Regions from separate parts of the Cytobacillus sp. FSL K6-0265 genome, predicted to be linked through region 2. Evidence: riboswitches for the same ligand, from Rfam matches in the RefSeq annotation. Region 2 holds a riboswitch; the other holds the start of a gene.
What was found. Region 2 has a riboswitch for thiamine pyrophosphate ahead of MHH73_RS01995 (3-oxoacyl-ACP reductase). Riboswitches for the same ligand answer to the same signal wherever they lie in the genome.

Region 1 (7,711 bases), 1.8 Mb from region 2:
ATGTAATCAACACCCATTGCTTCTAACACTCGTGCCTCAACGATATGTCCAATTCTAGCTTTGGCCATGACAGGAATAGACACTGCCTGCATCACTTCTTCTACAATTCTTGGGTCCGCCATACGGGCAACTCCTCCAGCAGCACGAATATCTGACGGCACGCGTTCTAATGCCATCACAGCAACTGCGCCTGCTGCTTCAGCGACCTTTGCTTGTTCAGCATTAACGACATCCATAATGACCCCGCCTTTTTGCATTTGTGCCATCCCGCGTTTTACTGTTTCTGTACCTACTAATTGACTCATTTTCATTCCTCCATTGCATTTTTCAGATTTGTTTATTAGTATAAAAAGGAACTGATATGATTGTAAGTATCAGTTTTTGATAATTTTATGGTATCAGTTAGAGGGGCGATTTAGATGGATTACTTAGCTTGTGAGTTGTTAAGAGACAGTGAAGTACCGTTATACGAACAATTATATGACTATATTAAAGGCGAAATAACAGAGGGAAGATTACTAGAAGGCGATAAGCTTCCATCTAAACGGAAATTAGCCTCCTTACTAAAAATAAGTCAAAACACCATTCAAACAGCGTATGAACAGCTGGAAGCGGAAGGTTATATTGAGGTCCAAGCGCGCAGAGGCTACTTTATATTGCCTCTAACAGACTTAGAATATATTGAAAGTAAAATGAAGAATGAAAGTTCAGCAGTTGGCGTTTATCATAAAGAACAAACGGTCCTCTATGATTTTCACCCGAGTCAAATTGATACAACTCACTTTCCGTATGATAAATGGCGAAAATATGTGAAACAACATATTGAACCCGTCCATCAGTCCTCATTGCTGCTTGGTGATAATCAGGGGGAACTTGAATTAAGGAAAGAAATTGCGCAATATTTATATCATTCCCGTGGGGTAACTTGTAAGCCTGAACAAATAGTTATTGGCGCAGGTGTAGAAGTTCTGTTACAACAGCTCATTTTTCTATTTAATAAAGATACGGTCTATGGGGTGGAAGACCCAGGCTACCATTTAATGATGAAGATATTACATAATTACGGATATGAAGTGTATCCATTGTTAGTGGATAGACAAGGAGTCGACATTCACGCCATAAAAAAATCACCTATAGATATCCTATATACAACACCTTCACACCATTTTCCTTATGGAACTGTTCTCCCGATTCAACGAAGACAACAATTGTTGAATTGGGCAATAGAGAAGAATGATCGCTATATTATTGAAGATGATTATGACAGTGAGTTTCGCTATAACGGAAAAACGATACCGTCTCTGCAAAGTATGGACAGAGGAGAGAAAGTGATTTATTTAGGCTCCTTTTCTAAATCTTTTATTCCATCATTGCGAATTAGTTATATGGTTTTGCCGAACACCCTTGTTAAATCTTATAAAGAAAAATTCTCTTTTTATCATTGCACAGTTTCGAGAATAGACCAAAATGCCTTAAGTGGATTTATGAAAGACGGAGAGTTTGAAAAGCATTTAAACCGAATGAAAAAGGTTTATAGAAGAAAGGTCGAAATAGTTCTAAACGTACTCAAGTACTTTCCACAATTAGAAGTGATAGGAGAGAGTTCTGGATTGCATGTCGTATTGATAGTCAAGAACGGTATGAATGAAAACGAACTCGTCACCCGCGCAAAGCGAGAGAATTTGAAAATTTATCCATTATCTAATTACTCCATTATTCGAAGAGACGATAAAGAACCACAAATCATATTAGGCTTTGCAGGCATTCGCGAAGAGGAATTGGAACATAGCTTGAAAGCTTTGTTCAAAGCATGGGGGATGGATGATATTGATTAGATATATTTTTGTGTTATTCAAGAAATAAATACTATCAAGTACATTCAGGTAATTAACAACGAACAAATTCTCAATCATCAAACTGAACTTGTTCGTTGTTAACCTTACTTAGAAAGATTTCTAGCAAGGAAAAGTTAGGGCGTAATCCGATGACCGAATATGTTAAGTGTACCCAATCGATAGGAGACGTAATAGGCGATTATTAATATGATGAGCATGATCGATAAAAATAGGTAGTCTGTAAACTTTATTTTCATTACTGTATAATAGGTTCGTTCTTTTGATCCTGTAAAACCTTTTGATTCCATTGCAATTGCGACTCTTTCAGCCTTCCGAATCGCACCAGCTAATAGGGGAATAAAATATTGTTTCATTTGTTCTACAAGATTTCTCCATCCTTTTGCATGACCAAAGCCGCGAATACGATGAGCTTTCTTTAACATATCTAATTCGTGCCTGAAGGTTGGAACAAAGCGATAGCCAGCCAAAATACCGTAAGTCAACTTAGGTGAAAGGCGAGCTTGTTGCATTAAACTTAACATAAACTTTGTCGGATCAGTTGTAAAAGCAAAGAGTAAAGATAACCCTATAAAACACAATGACCTTAGCGCTAAACTTATACTAACTATAATGCTACCCATCCTGATATCAAAAGAAAGGAAGGAAAAGATAATAGGACCAGTTGCATATCTATCATCCGTATAAAGCATTGTCATCCAAGCAAGTCCGAGCGCAAAAAAGGACATAGGTATAAAGTAAAACAACCATTTCTTTATGTTCAGTTTACTGAAGAAAAATGTAAGTATCAGGATATAAATAAACATAATCGCTGGTGTAATAATATCAAAGGAAAAGCTCAACAGAATAGCAGGCATGATAATCGTAATAGCTTTCATAGTTGGATTTAATGAGTGTATCATACTGTCATCTCTTCATTCATCGACCGTAAACGGTAAGGGATCCTTAATCTGGCTCTTTCTAAAAGCTCAGTTCTTCGCCAAAGTTCTTTAGGTGTACCGTTATAAACGATGTTTCCTTCTTGCATGACCAAGACATGATTACAATATGAATCAACTAAATCCATGTCATGGGTAACGAAAACGATGGTTGTCCCTTTTTCATTTAGTTGCATGACTATACGCATAAATTGAGATATTGTATAGGCATCTTGTCCAAATGTGGGTTCATCGAATAAGAGTAAATCAGGTGTGGAATGTAACATCGTTGCTACACTTAACCTTCTTTTTTGTCCACCACTTAATGAAAATGGATTTTTCCACTTATCAGATAAAAGATCAAAATCGGTTAATAACTGATGAGCCATTCTTTCTGTTTCTACTCTAGAATAGCCACTTAGTTTCATACCAAAACACACTTCATCGTATACAGTTTGGTTAATAAACTGATGCTCAGGATTTTGAAATACATAGCCTATCTTCTTATATAACTCATTTTCATGCCAATCACTTAATGGGATGTTTAAAAAATCGATTGAACCTGATACAGGCTTATTTAATTTGGCTATTAATTGTAATAAGGTAGATTTACCAGCACCATTTTCGCCAACGATCGCACAAAACCTTCCTTTTTTGATCAAGAAAGAAAGTTCATTAAGGATTTGCTTATTTTTATAGTTAAATTGTATGTTTTTAAGATTTACAATTACTTCTGTACTTTCTTTTTCACTTGATGGTGGTCTTGCGAGTTCCCTAATTACATATCTTTTAGGTACTCTTATACGATTACTTCTTAACTCCTGTAAATGATTGATAAAACCTTCCTTTGGCGCACTATCTAAAAGGATTTCTCCTTTTTTATTAAGCGCAATCAACCGATGAGCGTACGTTTCCCAATCATCGATTTCGTGTTCAATTACAAGCAGACCAAATCTTCGTTCTTTTTGAATCCTCATAATTGTCTCGATAAACTCAATGCTAGATATAGGATCTAAATTTGCTGTAGGTTCATCTAAAATTAAATATTGAGGGTCCATTAAAAGGATGGAAGCTAGAGCAACCTTTTGTTTTTGTCCTCCTGAAAGCTGGTGAATGTTATGTTTCTTATATTGTGATAATCCTACAATGTCTAGCACATGTTCTATTCTTTGTTTCATTTGGCTTCTGGGAATAGACAAGTTTTCTAAAACAAATGCTAATTCATCTTCTACACGAACCATACAAAACTGGCTTTCCGGATCTTGAAAGACAATACCTATTTCTTGGTTGATTACTCCTTTGGGATAGGAAGAGATCGATCTCCCTTTATATAAAAGATCCCCTGAAGTAAAACCATCAATCGCCTCAGGATATAGGCCATTTAAACATAATGTAAGTGTACTTTTGCCAGATCCACTTGCTCCAAGTAATAAAGTCACTTCCTCTGCATATAAGCTAAAGCTAACATTATTTAAAGAAGGTTCATCGTGTTTATCAAAGGAAAAAGAGAAAGAGTCTAGTTCAAAAATTGGTTGATGATTTTTCATGCCTTGCTATTATCTCCTTCCCAATAGGATACCCATTTAACACACCTGTTTTCGCTAATTGATCCGCTAATATTTTTCCAAAATAACCAGCAATGATGGCTCCACTTAAGAGACGTATAACAAACATTGTCATAATAAGCCAGGATTCATAAGCATGAAAACCAGATACAAAGAAATGGTAAGGAAAACTAATAAATGCTGCACTAACACCGGAAAAAACGAGAATACGAGGTTGGTAATTTTTCCATTTTGTAACAGCGAAAGCGATTTCTGCACCTAACCCTTGCACCATTCCTGAAAGAATTAAAGCTGGACCAGATGTTGAACCGACAAGTACTTCGGTAATAGCAGCAATGGTTTCTGCTGTAAAAGCAACGCCTGGCTTTCTGATAATGTAAGCAGCTATGATTGATACAATAAACCATATGCCATAAATCAATTCATAACCAATGGGTCCAAGTCCAAACGGGGTAAGGATGGCAACAAGAACTTTACCGACCCCAAAAAAACCTAAATAAATGAAGCCAAATACTACCCCGAGGACTGACATGAGAACAATATCTTTCAAACGCCAAGATTTTCTCATGATACTTTCACTTCTTTAGCAGTTCCAGTTGGGCTGTTAGCTGACAATGTGAATGTCATTGTCACATGAGAAACCTCTTGCTTGGTCTGATCGAAAACGTTATGTAACAAGTTAAAAATATCATTCACATCTCCATCAAGCCTTGTGGCATAATGGCTATGGCTTACCTTTACTTCTGACTCCTTGGACCAATCAATTTGTTCATAAATTTTTTCCATATAATCTTCCCTCCCTAAGGGATAGAGGGCAAATTTGCAACCTGCTAACTGCTCTATTTCTTTTGTATAATCCTTGTTCAAAGCAATGTCAGTTTCGTCCATGTATACGTCTGCTGCTGAATCTCCTGGACAACCAATCGAAAAAGTGCCACTCATAGCAATGTGTTCTCCTGTTTTAGCCGCGTGTAAAAATATTGCTCTCACTACATCAAAAACATGAATTTGCTTCCCACGTATACAAGTAGAAACATCATCAGTATGAGACCACACCTTTGACATGTTCACTTCTTTAAGGGCAAATAAGATAATGTCCACATACCTTTCACTCATTACAGAAAGCGTAAACTGACAACCGACGATTCTACTTTTTCCACATAATTGATTCATATAAATATCCCCTTTAAACATTTTTTGAACAAAAAAAACTGCACCCCGATGGAATGCAGTTTGGCTATGCAAAAAAAGAGAATACACTGACCAACTGCACTTCCCCACGCTAGTATTATCTAGATCGGGTTATAAGGGTCAGGCAATTGCCTTCTCAGCCATTAAACATAGCTCCCCTAGCGCATTCGAAATATTTTGTTTGTTCATCTATCTAATCATAAGCAAAAAATCATCCCCTGTAAACCAAAACTTGTCAATCCATACTTGAAATAGAGAAAAATATATATTGATATATCAATTCATATGAAAGGCAATTAAAAATCTCAATATAGTAGAGGTGAGTAATTTCGAAATTCTAACATTAACATACTATTTTGAATGAAAAATAACCGATTACTACTCTTAGTATTGATGGTTGTCATTCCTTCTGGCGATTCTTTCACCCCGTTCATTAACCATTTTTCAATGAGGGGAGAGCGTCTTGAAATGTGGTTATTTACCGTCCCCCTAATTGATATTTATTATGAAAGAAATTATACTTATATAAGTAATTTATGGCTAATAGGTAAAGAGATTGCCTATTACTATATAATAATAGGTGAATGGCGGGCTTATTGTATACATAGTAAAATATATACTTTAAGTTGTTCTGATTGGTGGAAGAACCGAATGGTTTAAGAACTCTCAACTCGTAAAGATAATAAAAAAAAATAGGTGATTAAAATCGATATAAAAGAAATGTTAAATCAAGTTCCTGTTGTAAATGAAGAAGAAGGACGTTTATTATTAGCTAACTTACATCCACAAATGATTAAACTATTTCAGGAAAAGGAAATCGCAATCTATTACTCACTATTAGAGGATGTTTTGAAGGTTGCAAAACATTTAAATTTAGATACGGTAATTAAGTATTTCGGCATAACGCCTGTAGTGAAGGCAAGTGAAAGCATGCAGTTCCAAGAAATCTTTCGTTGCCTTCACACAAAAGAAAATAATAATAATTGGTTTTTAGATTTCTTTTCTTTGTATTTAGGTGTTTCTGTTATTTATGGCTTTAAACCTGAAGAAATGTAAGAGCTGATTCTTAATAAAGAGAAAACATTTCAAATTCCTTTTTTGAAATGTTTTTTTTATGAAGCGATAAGTGAATAAAATATTCTGTTAATTAAATGCTTTTTACTTGTATTTGCTATCATTCTTTGTAAAATGAAAGCAAGGAGTGATAAAGATGGAAGAAAAAATGGCAGGGCATAGTCTATTAGAAAAGGTTCCGTTTGGAAATGAGCAATTGAAAAGCAGGGTAGTAATGGCACCAATGACTAGAGGATTCTCACCAAATGGTGTACCGGATGAAAAGGTAGCACAATATTATCGTAGGAGAGCAGAAAATGGTGTAGGCCTTATTATTACTGAAGGCACAGCGATTAATCACCCGTCAGCGGTTGTTGGTGAAACAATTCCTCTTTTTTATGGTGAGGATGCACTAAAAGGTTGGGCAAATGTAGTAGCTCAAGTACATGAGGCTGGCGGTAAAATTATTCCACAATTATGGCATGTTGGTGCAGCAAGAAAAGCTGGAAGTTTACCAAACATCGATTCACCGCCTGTCAGTCCTTCGGGAATCACGTTAAAAGGAAAGAAAATTGATCAAATCAAGGTACTTTCCGATGAAGAAATACACGACCTAGTCGATGCATATGCAGAAGCTGCTAAATCTGCCAAAGAGATTGGATTTGATGGTATCGAATTACACGGTGCTCATGGATATTTAATTGACCAATTTTTCTGGGAACTGACGAATAAACGGACCGATCAGTATGGTGGAGACTTACAAGCACGCTCTACATTTGCAGCAGAGATCGTTAAAGCTTGCAGACAAAGAGTCGGTCCTGATTTTCCAATTGTGTTCCGCTATTCTCAGTGGAAAGGGACAGATTACAAAGCCAAGTTAGCGAATAATAGTAAGGAACTTGCCACCATATTAACACCTTTAGTTGAAGCGGGTGTCGATATTTTTCATTGTTCAACAAGACGCATATGGGAACCAGAGTTTGTTGAAGAACACCCTACATATAACTTAGCTGCTTGGACAAAGAAAATTACACAGAAACCAACCATTGCAGTTGGATCCATTGGCATTAATCGCGCCTATTTAAGTAGTGAAGATAATGCACAAATCACCATTGAAAAAAATCTTAAAATT
Region 2 (7,711 bases):
ACGGCTTTCACGTTTATTATCATCTTTTGCCTGATGATGAAAAAAGACAATCAAGCATCATGAACCTTTCCTCGTACATATGATTGTACGGGGTTTTTTATTTTTTGAAAGAGAAGCCGTTGTGAATTTGAAAATGGCATAACGGGGCGCGAAAATCCGGAATGCATGCAATGTATACGAAAATCCTAGGTTAATTGCGTTTAAATCCGCCTTGCCCACTTCCATCTACTTTTCTTGTTTGACATGTGTGTACAAAAGAGGCATTTGTATTTTTTCTTCGGTTCATGTTCCGACAATGTCTGAATATCCCCATCTGTTATTGAACTAATGATATATGTTTTTTTATGCTTAATCCCCTTGAAAATGGGTAAAATAATGTTAATTATAATCTGCCATTTATTAAAGGAGGAAATGTGATGAAAAACCCAATAAAACAAGGGATGATGTTAGGGCTAGGTTTAGCAGCAGCAGGGAAAGACCGTGCGCAAGAAATGATGGATGAGTTAGTGAAAAGAGGAGAGCTAACAAAACAGGAAGCGAAAGATTTTATGCAGGAGGTAAGGACGAAAGGCCAAGAGAAGCAAACGCAGATAGATGACAAGGCCCATCAACGAATGACGAGTTTATTGCATGATTTGAATATCGCAACAACGGATGATGTCCTAAGATTAGAAGAACGGATTCTAGCGCTTGAGGCAAAACATCGAGAAGAGGATTAAGGGAGGTTTTTTCCATTTTCAAACCAAAGATGAGCCATATTCATCGCTATCGTGAAATTGCTGTAGCCTTCTCTCATTACGGTTTTGGTTATCTCTTAAAAGAATTAGGCTTGCATGAGGTGTTGTCTCTACCTAAGCGGATGTTCATGCGAAAGCAAGAAGAACATCATGAAAAGACAACAGGGGAACGTGTTCGTCTGTTTTTAGAAGAGCTTGGACCGACGTTTATTAAAGTTGGTCAGATTGCGAGTACAAGGTCAGATATTTTTCCGGAATCAATCATTAGGGAATTGGAAAAATTACAGGAACATGCCCCCTCATTTCCATTTGCAGAGGTAAAAAAAATTGTTGAAACAGAACTAGGCGAAGAAATACATGACGTCTTTACAGAATTTCAAGAAGAGCCACTAGGATCGGCATCTATCGGTCAAGTCCATTATGGTGTCCTCCATTCTGGTGAAAAAGTGGCTGTTAAGGTACAACGACCTGATATTGAGAAGACCATGAGAACAGATTTAGAAATTTTATTAGAAATTGCTAAAATCGCAGAAAAAAGGCTGCATTGGGCATCGCAATATCAATTAGTCGAAATGATGAAGGAATTTTCTAAAGCATTGTTAAATGAGTTGAATTATTTACTTGAAGGTCGTAATGCAGATAAAATTGCCAATCAATTTGAAGACAATAATCATTATAAAATCCCAAAAACATACTGGAAATATACGACGAAAAAAGTTTTAACAATGGAATATATTGAAGGTTGTGGCATACTTGAAAATAATAGTTTGGCGGAACAAGGGTTCAATAAACAACTGATTGCCGAAAGAATCGTTGAAGGCATCCTTCAGCAAATATTAGAGGAAGGTGTGTTTCATGCAGACCCCCATCCCGGTAATATTTGTGTATTACCAGGGAATGTGATTGTTTTCATGGATTTTGGTATGGTCGGTCGTTTAACTGAGGATATGAAAGAAAATTTAACATCATTAATTATTGCCATGTTGCAGCAAAGCACGGATGGGGTCATTAAAGCCATCACTAAAATGGGTATTATCAAAGACGATGTCGATGTTGAACTTTTAAAAATTGATGTTGATTTACTAAGAGAAAGATACTATGATGTCCCCTTTAGTGAAATATCTATTGGCGAGGCGGTTAATGATTTGTTTTCCGTTGCCAATCACCATCATATACATATCCCAACAAACTTAACGTTGGTGGGGAAAACATTATTGACAATGGAAGGGATTGTGGAGAAGCTTGATCCTCATATAAGCATTTTAAAAATTGCTGAGCCTTTTGGTAGACGATTAATTATTAATAAATATCGACCGGATCATTTGGCGAAAGATTCGCTAGCGCATATCGGTGAGTATTTTGATATTTTAAAAGAAGCGCCGTATAATTTGAAAGATTTGATTGCTCTTATCAAAAAGGGGAAAATCCCGCTCGAACTGAACTTGCCCAACAGTGAAAAATTCCTAACGAGAATTGATCGTATCAGCAACCGGCTAGCATTTAGTATCGTGTTGCTGGCATTTAGCATTATAATGGTGGGCTTAATTATCGGTTCCGCCCTTGGTAGGCAATCATCTCTCCTATGGAATATACCGGCAGTAGAAATCGGCTTTGTCATTGCGATATTAATGTTCTTATTTCTTATATACACCATCATTAGAGCAGGGAGATTCTAACGATTCTCTGCTTTTTGTTTTGGATAGAATTTTTCTTGTTTTACTACACAAGCAAATCATGGTGAGAATATAGTGTAGAGAGGTGAACGGTTTTGTCTACAAACGTTAATGTTGCTTATGATTAATACAAAAATTCTCATTGGTAGTCCAATTAATCAAGAACCCGTTATTTTAAAAGAGTTTCTACTTTCGTTAGCCAATTTAAAAACGGATACAATGGAAATTCATTATTATTTCATAGATGATAATCAGGATGAAGAATCAAGTAGACTACTACGTCATTTTGCCAAATGGAAGAACAATGTTGCGATATTATCTGCAAAAGAAGATAGTATCTATATTCGCACCGACTTGACACATTTCTGGAATGATACCCTCATCTGGAAGGTTGCGCGCTTCAAAGATATGCTTATTGAGCAGGCGAAATTTGAAGCATTTGATTATCTGTTTTTAATTGACTCTGATTTGCTTTTACACCCGGATACCCTTCATACACTTATTGCCGCAAATAAAGAAATTGTCTCTGAGGTCTTTTGGACGGCTTGGCAAGAAGGGACCATCCCTTATCCGCAAGTTTGGTTAACAGATGAATATACCCACTGGAGACAGGCGGATGATGGCGTCATAACAGATGAAGAAAAACAAGTTCAAACCGAGGCGTTTATTCAACAGTTACAAACTCCAGGTGTTTATGAAGTAGGGGGATTAGGTGCGTGCACCTTAATTAGCAGGAAGGCTTTGTTAGCAGGTGTTCATTTTAGTAAAATTAAAAATCTCAGTTTTTGGGGAGAAGATCGGCATTTTTGTGTGAGAGCAGTGGCATTAGGATTGGATTTACATGTCGACACACATCTCCCTGCTTATCATATTTATCGCTCTTCTGACTTAAAAGGTATACCTACTTTTAAAGAAAAATGTCAGTATGTTCATAGCGAACTACCTATTTATCCAGAAAAAGCAGAAAACCATCAAATTCGCTTATCTATGATTGTGAAGAATGAAGAAGGTCGTTATTTACAAACGATGTTAAAGAAAGTCAAGCCCTTTATCGATGAAGCTGTGATTATAGATGATGCTAGTACTGATCAGACTATATCGATTTTCTTGAAAGAACTAAAAGGTGTGCCAATTAAATTGGTCAAGAATGCAAGTTCCCAGTTTGCCAATGAAGTAGAACTAAGAAAACAGCAGTGGTTAGAAGCAACAAATGGATTTTTAGGTTGGGTATTAAATCTTGATGCAGATGAATGGTTTGAGGAGAGTTTTATTGATTATATTGATGACTTTGTTAAACAGGATACCATCGATTTGTACTGTTTTAGACTGTATGATATGTGGGATGAAGATCATTATCGTGAAGATGAATATTGGCAAGCACATTTCCTATACCGTCCATTTCTAGCAAGAGTCGATTCAACCTTTCAGCCCGTCTGGAAAGAAACGCCCCAACATTGTGGGAGATTTCCAGAAAATATCTTTCAACTTACCCACAGCTTATCCACAATAAGAGTCAAGCATTTAGGCTGGGCAAAAGAAAAAGATCGTTTGGAAAAATACGAGAGATATAAGCTGCTTGACCCGAATAGTCTCTATGGTAATGAGAAACAATATGAATCGATTTTAGATAAGAATCCCCGTGTCATGCGATGGGAAGAAACATAAAGCGAATGGTCAAGTTGGAAATTAACCTCGATTCATAGCTATGCGACTATTTATATGCTAAACTAAAAATAATTAAAATTGTTGCAGGGGGACTCAGAATATGAGTTGAGAAGGTTAAAACCTGACCCTTAGAACCTGTTCGTTAAGACGATCGTAGGGAGCATTTTCCAACTATATGAATACGTATGGTAGGCTCTCCATTTTCGGGGAGCCTTTTGTTTTGTTTCCCTGAACATTTTTAATGACATCGATTGAAAAGAGGGAATAGAGTGAGAGAAGAAGTTGTGTTAGTAACAGGCGCAAGTCGTGGATTAGGAGCTGCAATTGCTAAGAAGTTCGGTAAGGAAGGCTATAAAGTAGTCGTTAATTATTATAGTAGTAAAGAAAAAGCTGATGCCGTAGTTGAAGAAATCGGGCATGATCGTGCATTGGCCATCCAAGCAGATGTCAGAGATCAAGAAGCAGTAAAAGCGATGGTGGCAAACGCTATTGCTCATTTTGGTCGCTTGGATATCGTTGTAAATAATGCATTAGTTCAATTTAAATTTGATCCTGTGGCACAGGCAAAAGTAGAAGAATTATCTTGGACTAGCTATCAAACCCAGTTTGAAGGTGCGATAAAAGCAAGCTTACATGTTGTACAAGCTGCTTTCCCAGCTTTAAAGGATTCACAGCAAGCCCGTGTGATTGGTATTGGCACGAATCTTTACCAGAATCCCGTCGTTGCCTACCATGAATATACAACAGCGAAAGCGGCATTAATTGGCTTTACACGCAATATGGCCAAAGAGCTTGGACAATATGACATTAATGTGAATATGGTTTCTGGTGGATTATTAGAAACAACGGATGCAAGTGCTGTTACTACCCCTGAAGTATTTGCGATTGTTGCTGATAACGCTGCTATCCGCCGTGTGACAAAACCAGAAGATGTAGCAGAAGCCGTTGTTTTCTTAGCCTCTCCAGGTGCTAGAGCGATTACGGGACAAAATCTAGTAGTCGATCATGGATTGACGATGAACTAAGATAAAAAAGGTCGTCATCTTTGTATGGCGGCCTTTTTCAATCATTAGATTCAGTTTGCGGGTCTATAATTGAGTAAGGCGTTTATATAGATGGGCGTATAAAAGCAAATGTGTGAGCTAAAATCCAATTTATGCGCAGAAGATGATAAAATGATTATTACTTCTAATTATCTCAACTACATCTAATTGATTGAACGCTCAATCAGGATTGTTCAAATTTTCCCCTGTTTATATCGATAGCCAAACATAGAAGATGCTTGTAGATGAAACGCCAGCAGTTGCTTGCTCATCGGATCCGTTACTTCATTTGGCATGTTATCGTTAAATCCAACCACTGTCACTGCACCGAGTAATTGATTCTGGTAGTCTAGCAAAGGGACGGAAGCAGACGAAATCGATGGAATTAAAGGTTCGGTTGCGAAGGAGATTTTCGATTGTTGAATCATTTGCCATTCTTCGTTATCGATTGATTGCTCGTTTCCTAGCCATTCTTTTGTCAGTGCAGGGTTTAAGAAACTTAAGAAAATCTTCCCCGCAGCAGATGTTGGTGGCAAGCTTCCGCCAAGTTGTGTACCAATATGAAGTGGTTCATTGGAATGACAAATCTTTGTCGTAATCGGACCGTTGTTTGTCCATAATGAAAACGAAACGGTGCAGGAAGTTAGCGAAGAAAGTTCCTGCATATAAGGAGTAATCGCATCGGCAATATCACGACTACCAAAGGCAGCTGTACCATATTGAATCAATTTGTTGCCAAGATAATACAGGTTTGTTCCTTTTTCACGATAGAGCATATTCAATTGTGTAAGTGTATTTAAATATTTATATAAATTACTTTTTGTAATACCGGTTTCTTCTTGAATGGTCGAGAATTTCATCGGGGTATCTTTTTGATAGATTAATTCGATGATAGAAATGCCAATTTGCAAGGATTGAATCGTCGTACTGCTTTTTTGTATCTCCATGTATGTAACTCCTCATTATGCTAGTCATGTTGAATCCTAATTTATCAGAAACCACATCAAACAACAACCTACCTTTAAAGGGTTGGTAGGATATTCCTATAAATTTAGTATATTTAAGAATAGTTAGTGAGTTGGCGACTATTAACTTAGTCAGAGAAGGTGCCCAACTCACGAAAAATAGGAAGCGGTCAAACAAAATTACTTTAACCTTTTCCATTTTTGTAGCTCTTTTTGAACATAGGATAATGATTGTAGTTTTTCTTTTAGTTCAGCTACAGAGAGACGATACGTATTATTGGAGTGATATTCTTCTACAGAGTTTGTATCAGTTTCTATTCTTGTATCTCGAGGAATGCGATAGAAGCCTTCAAGATCAATGGCTTTTGCTGCTTCTTCTTTTGTTAGTAGCACTTCATAGAGCTTTTCTCCTGGGCGTGTGCCAATTAATTCTAAAGGAAGATTAACGTGAAAAAGTTCTTTAATCGCTTGTGCTAAATCTGTAATATAGGCTGCAGGTGATTTTTGTACCATAATATCCCCATTATAAGCCTTCTCAAAAGCGTACAATACAAGTTCGACTGCCTCATCTAAACTCATCATAAAACGGGTCATTAAAGGATGCGTAACAGTTAGCGGCTTTCCGGCCTTTACTTGTTCTATAAGTAGCGGGATGATTGATCCCCGTGATGCCATGACATTTCCGTATCTTGTGCCACATATAATGGTACCACGAGCATTAGCTTGTCTCGATTTAGCGATAAATGTTTTTTCCATTAAAGCTTTAGACATTCCCATTGCATTAATTGGATAGGCTGCTTTGTCTGTTGATAGACAGACAATTTTCTTCACCCCTGCCTGTATGCCTGCACTTAATACATGATCGGTGCCAAGTATATTCGTTTTCACTGCTTCAAGTGGATGTGACTCACATGAGGGTACTTGTTTTAAGGCTGCTGCGTGGAAAATATAATCAACCCCGTCTACAGCTGGTATTAAAGTACTCATATCCCGAACATCGCCGAGGATAAAGGAGATTCTTGCATCGCCGTACTGTTTTTGCATATCGTCTTGTTTTTTTTCATCACGAGAAAAGATGCGTATTTCTTTTATTTCACTATGCAAAAACCGTTCTAACACGACATGGCCAAACGAGCCGGTTCCACCTGTAATTAATAGCGTTTTATTATTAAACATAAGTATGGAACGCACCTTTCTGTTATTTACCAAAATGGCCTTACTTTAATCCAAAATAGTATAAATAATATTCAGAGTTTACTCGTGGGTAGTTATACCAATAAGCGATAATCCCTGTTATGTGCACAGAAGGGTTTTGGACTAAGAGTGCTTGATGAAAATCACAGTCTCCCGCCATATCCGGTCTTTCTGAAAATCTCGCCTCGCCCACACAGCTTCTCCTCATAATTCTAAATTGCCCACACCATTCACGATAATTGTCTTCCGTTGCTTGAAAGAGCTGACCATCCTTTGTCATCATGCTGTAATAATAAATGTCGTACTCACCATCTATTTTCGCGAGTACTTCGCGAATGGTTGGTAAATAAATATCATCGCTATCAATAATGGCAATATAATCTCCAGTTGCGGCTTCGATACAACGATTATATGAATAGCTAGCGCCACGATTT

Region 1: linked by a shared signal. The riboswitch ahead of MHH73_RS11290 (YkoF family thiamine/hydroxymethylpyrimidine-binding protein) and the one ahead of MHH73_RS01995 (3-oxoacyl-ACP reductase) in region 2 are both predicted to bind thiamine pyrophosphate.

What each region holds. Positions count from the first base shown of each region.
Region 1 is NZ_JBBOPE010000001.1:2,214,684-2,222,394, reverse strand. Features, by position in the region: gene pdxS (pyridoxal 5'-phosphate synthase lyase subunit PdxS) at 1-305, opposite strand, end outside; gene pdxR (MocR-like pyridoxine biosynthesis transcription factor PdxR) at 420-1,835, shown strand; gene MHH73_RS11305 (energy-coupling factor transporter transmembrane component T family protein) at 1,970-2,755, opposite strand; gene MHH73_RS11300 (ABC transporter ATP-binding protein) at 2,752-4,317, opposite strand; gene MHH73_RS11295 (ECF transporter S component) at 4,292-4,903, opposite strand; gene MHH73_RS11290 (YkoF family thiamine/hydroxymethylpyrimidine-binding protein) at 4,900-5,508, opposite strand; TPP riboswitch at 5,593-5,696, opposite strand; gene MHH73_RS11285 (hypothetical protein) at 6,247-6,582, shown strand; gene MHH73_RS11280 (NADH:flavin oxidoreductase) at 6,737-7,711, shown strand, end outside.
Region 2 is NZ_JBBOPE010000001.1:370,212-377,922, forward strand. Features, by position in the region: gene MHH73_RS01975 (disulfide oxidoreductase) at 1-63, shown strand, start outside; gene MHH73_RS01980 (phasin family protein) at 417-719, shown strand; gene MHH73_RS01985 (ABC1 kinase family protein) at 749-2,413, shown strand; gene MHH73_RS01990 (glycosyltransferase family 2 protein) at 2,531-4,075, shown strand; TPP riboswitch at 4,151-4,252, shown strand; gene MHH73_RS01995 (3-oxoacyl-ACP reductase) at 4,345-5,100, shown strand; gene MHH73_RS02000 (IclR family transcriptional regulator) at 5,313-6,065, opposite strand; gene MHH73_RS02005 (polysaccharide biosynthesis protein) at 6,264-7,259, opposite strand; gene MHH73_RS02010 (glycosyltransferase family 2 protein) at 7,300-7,711, opposite strand, start outside.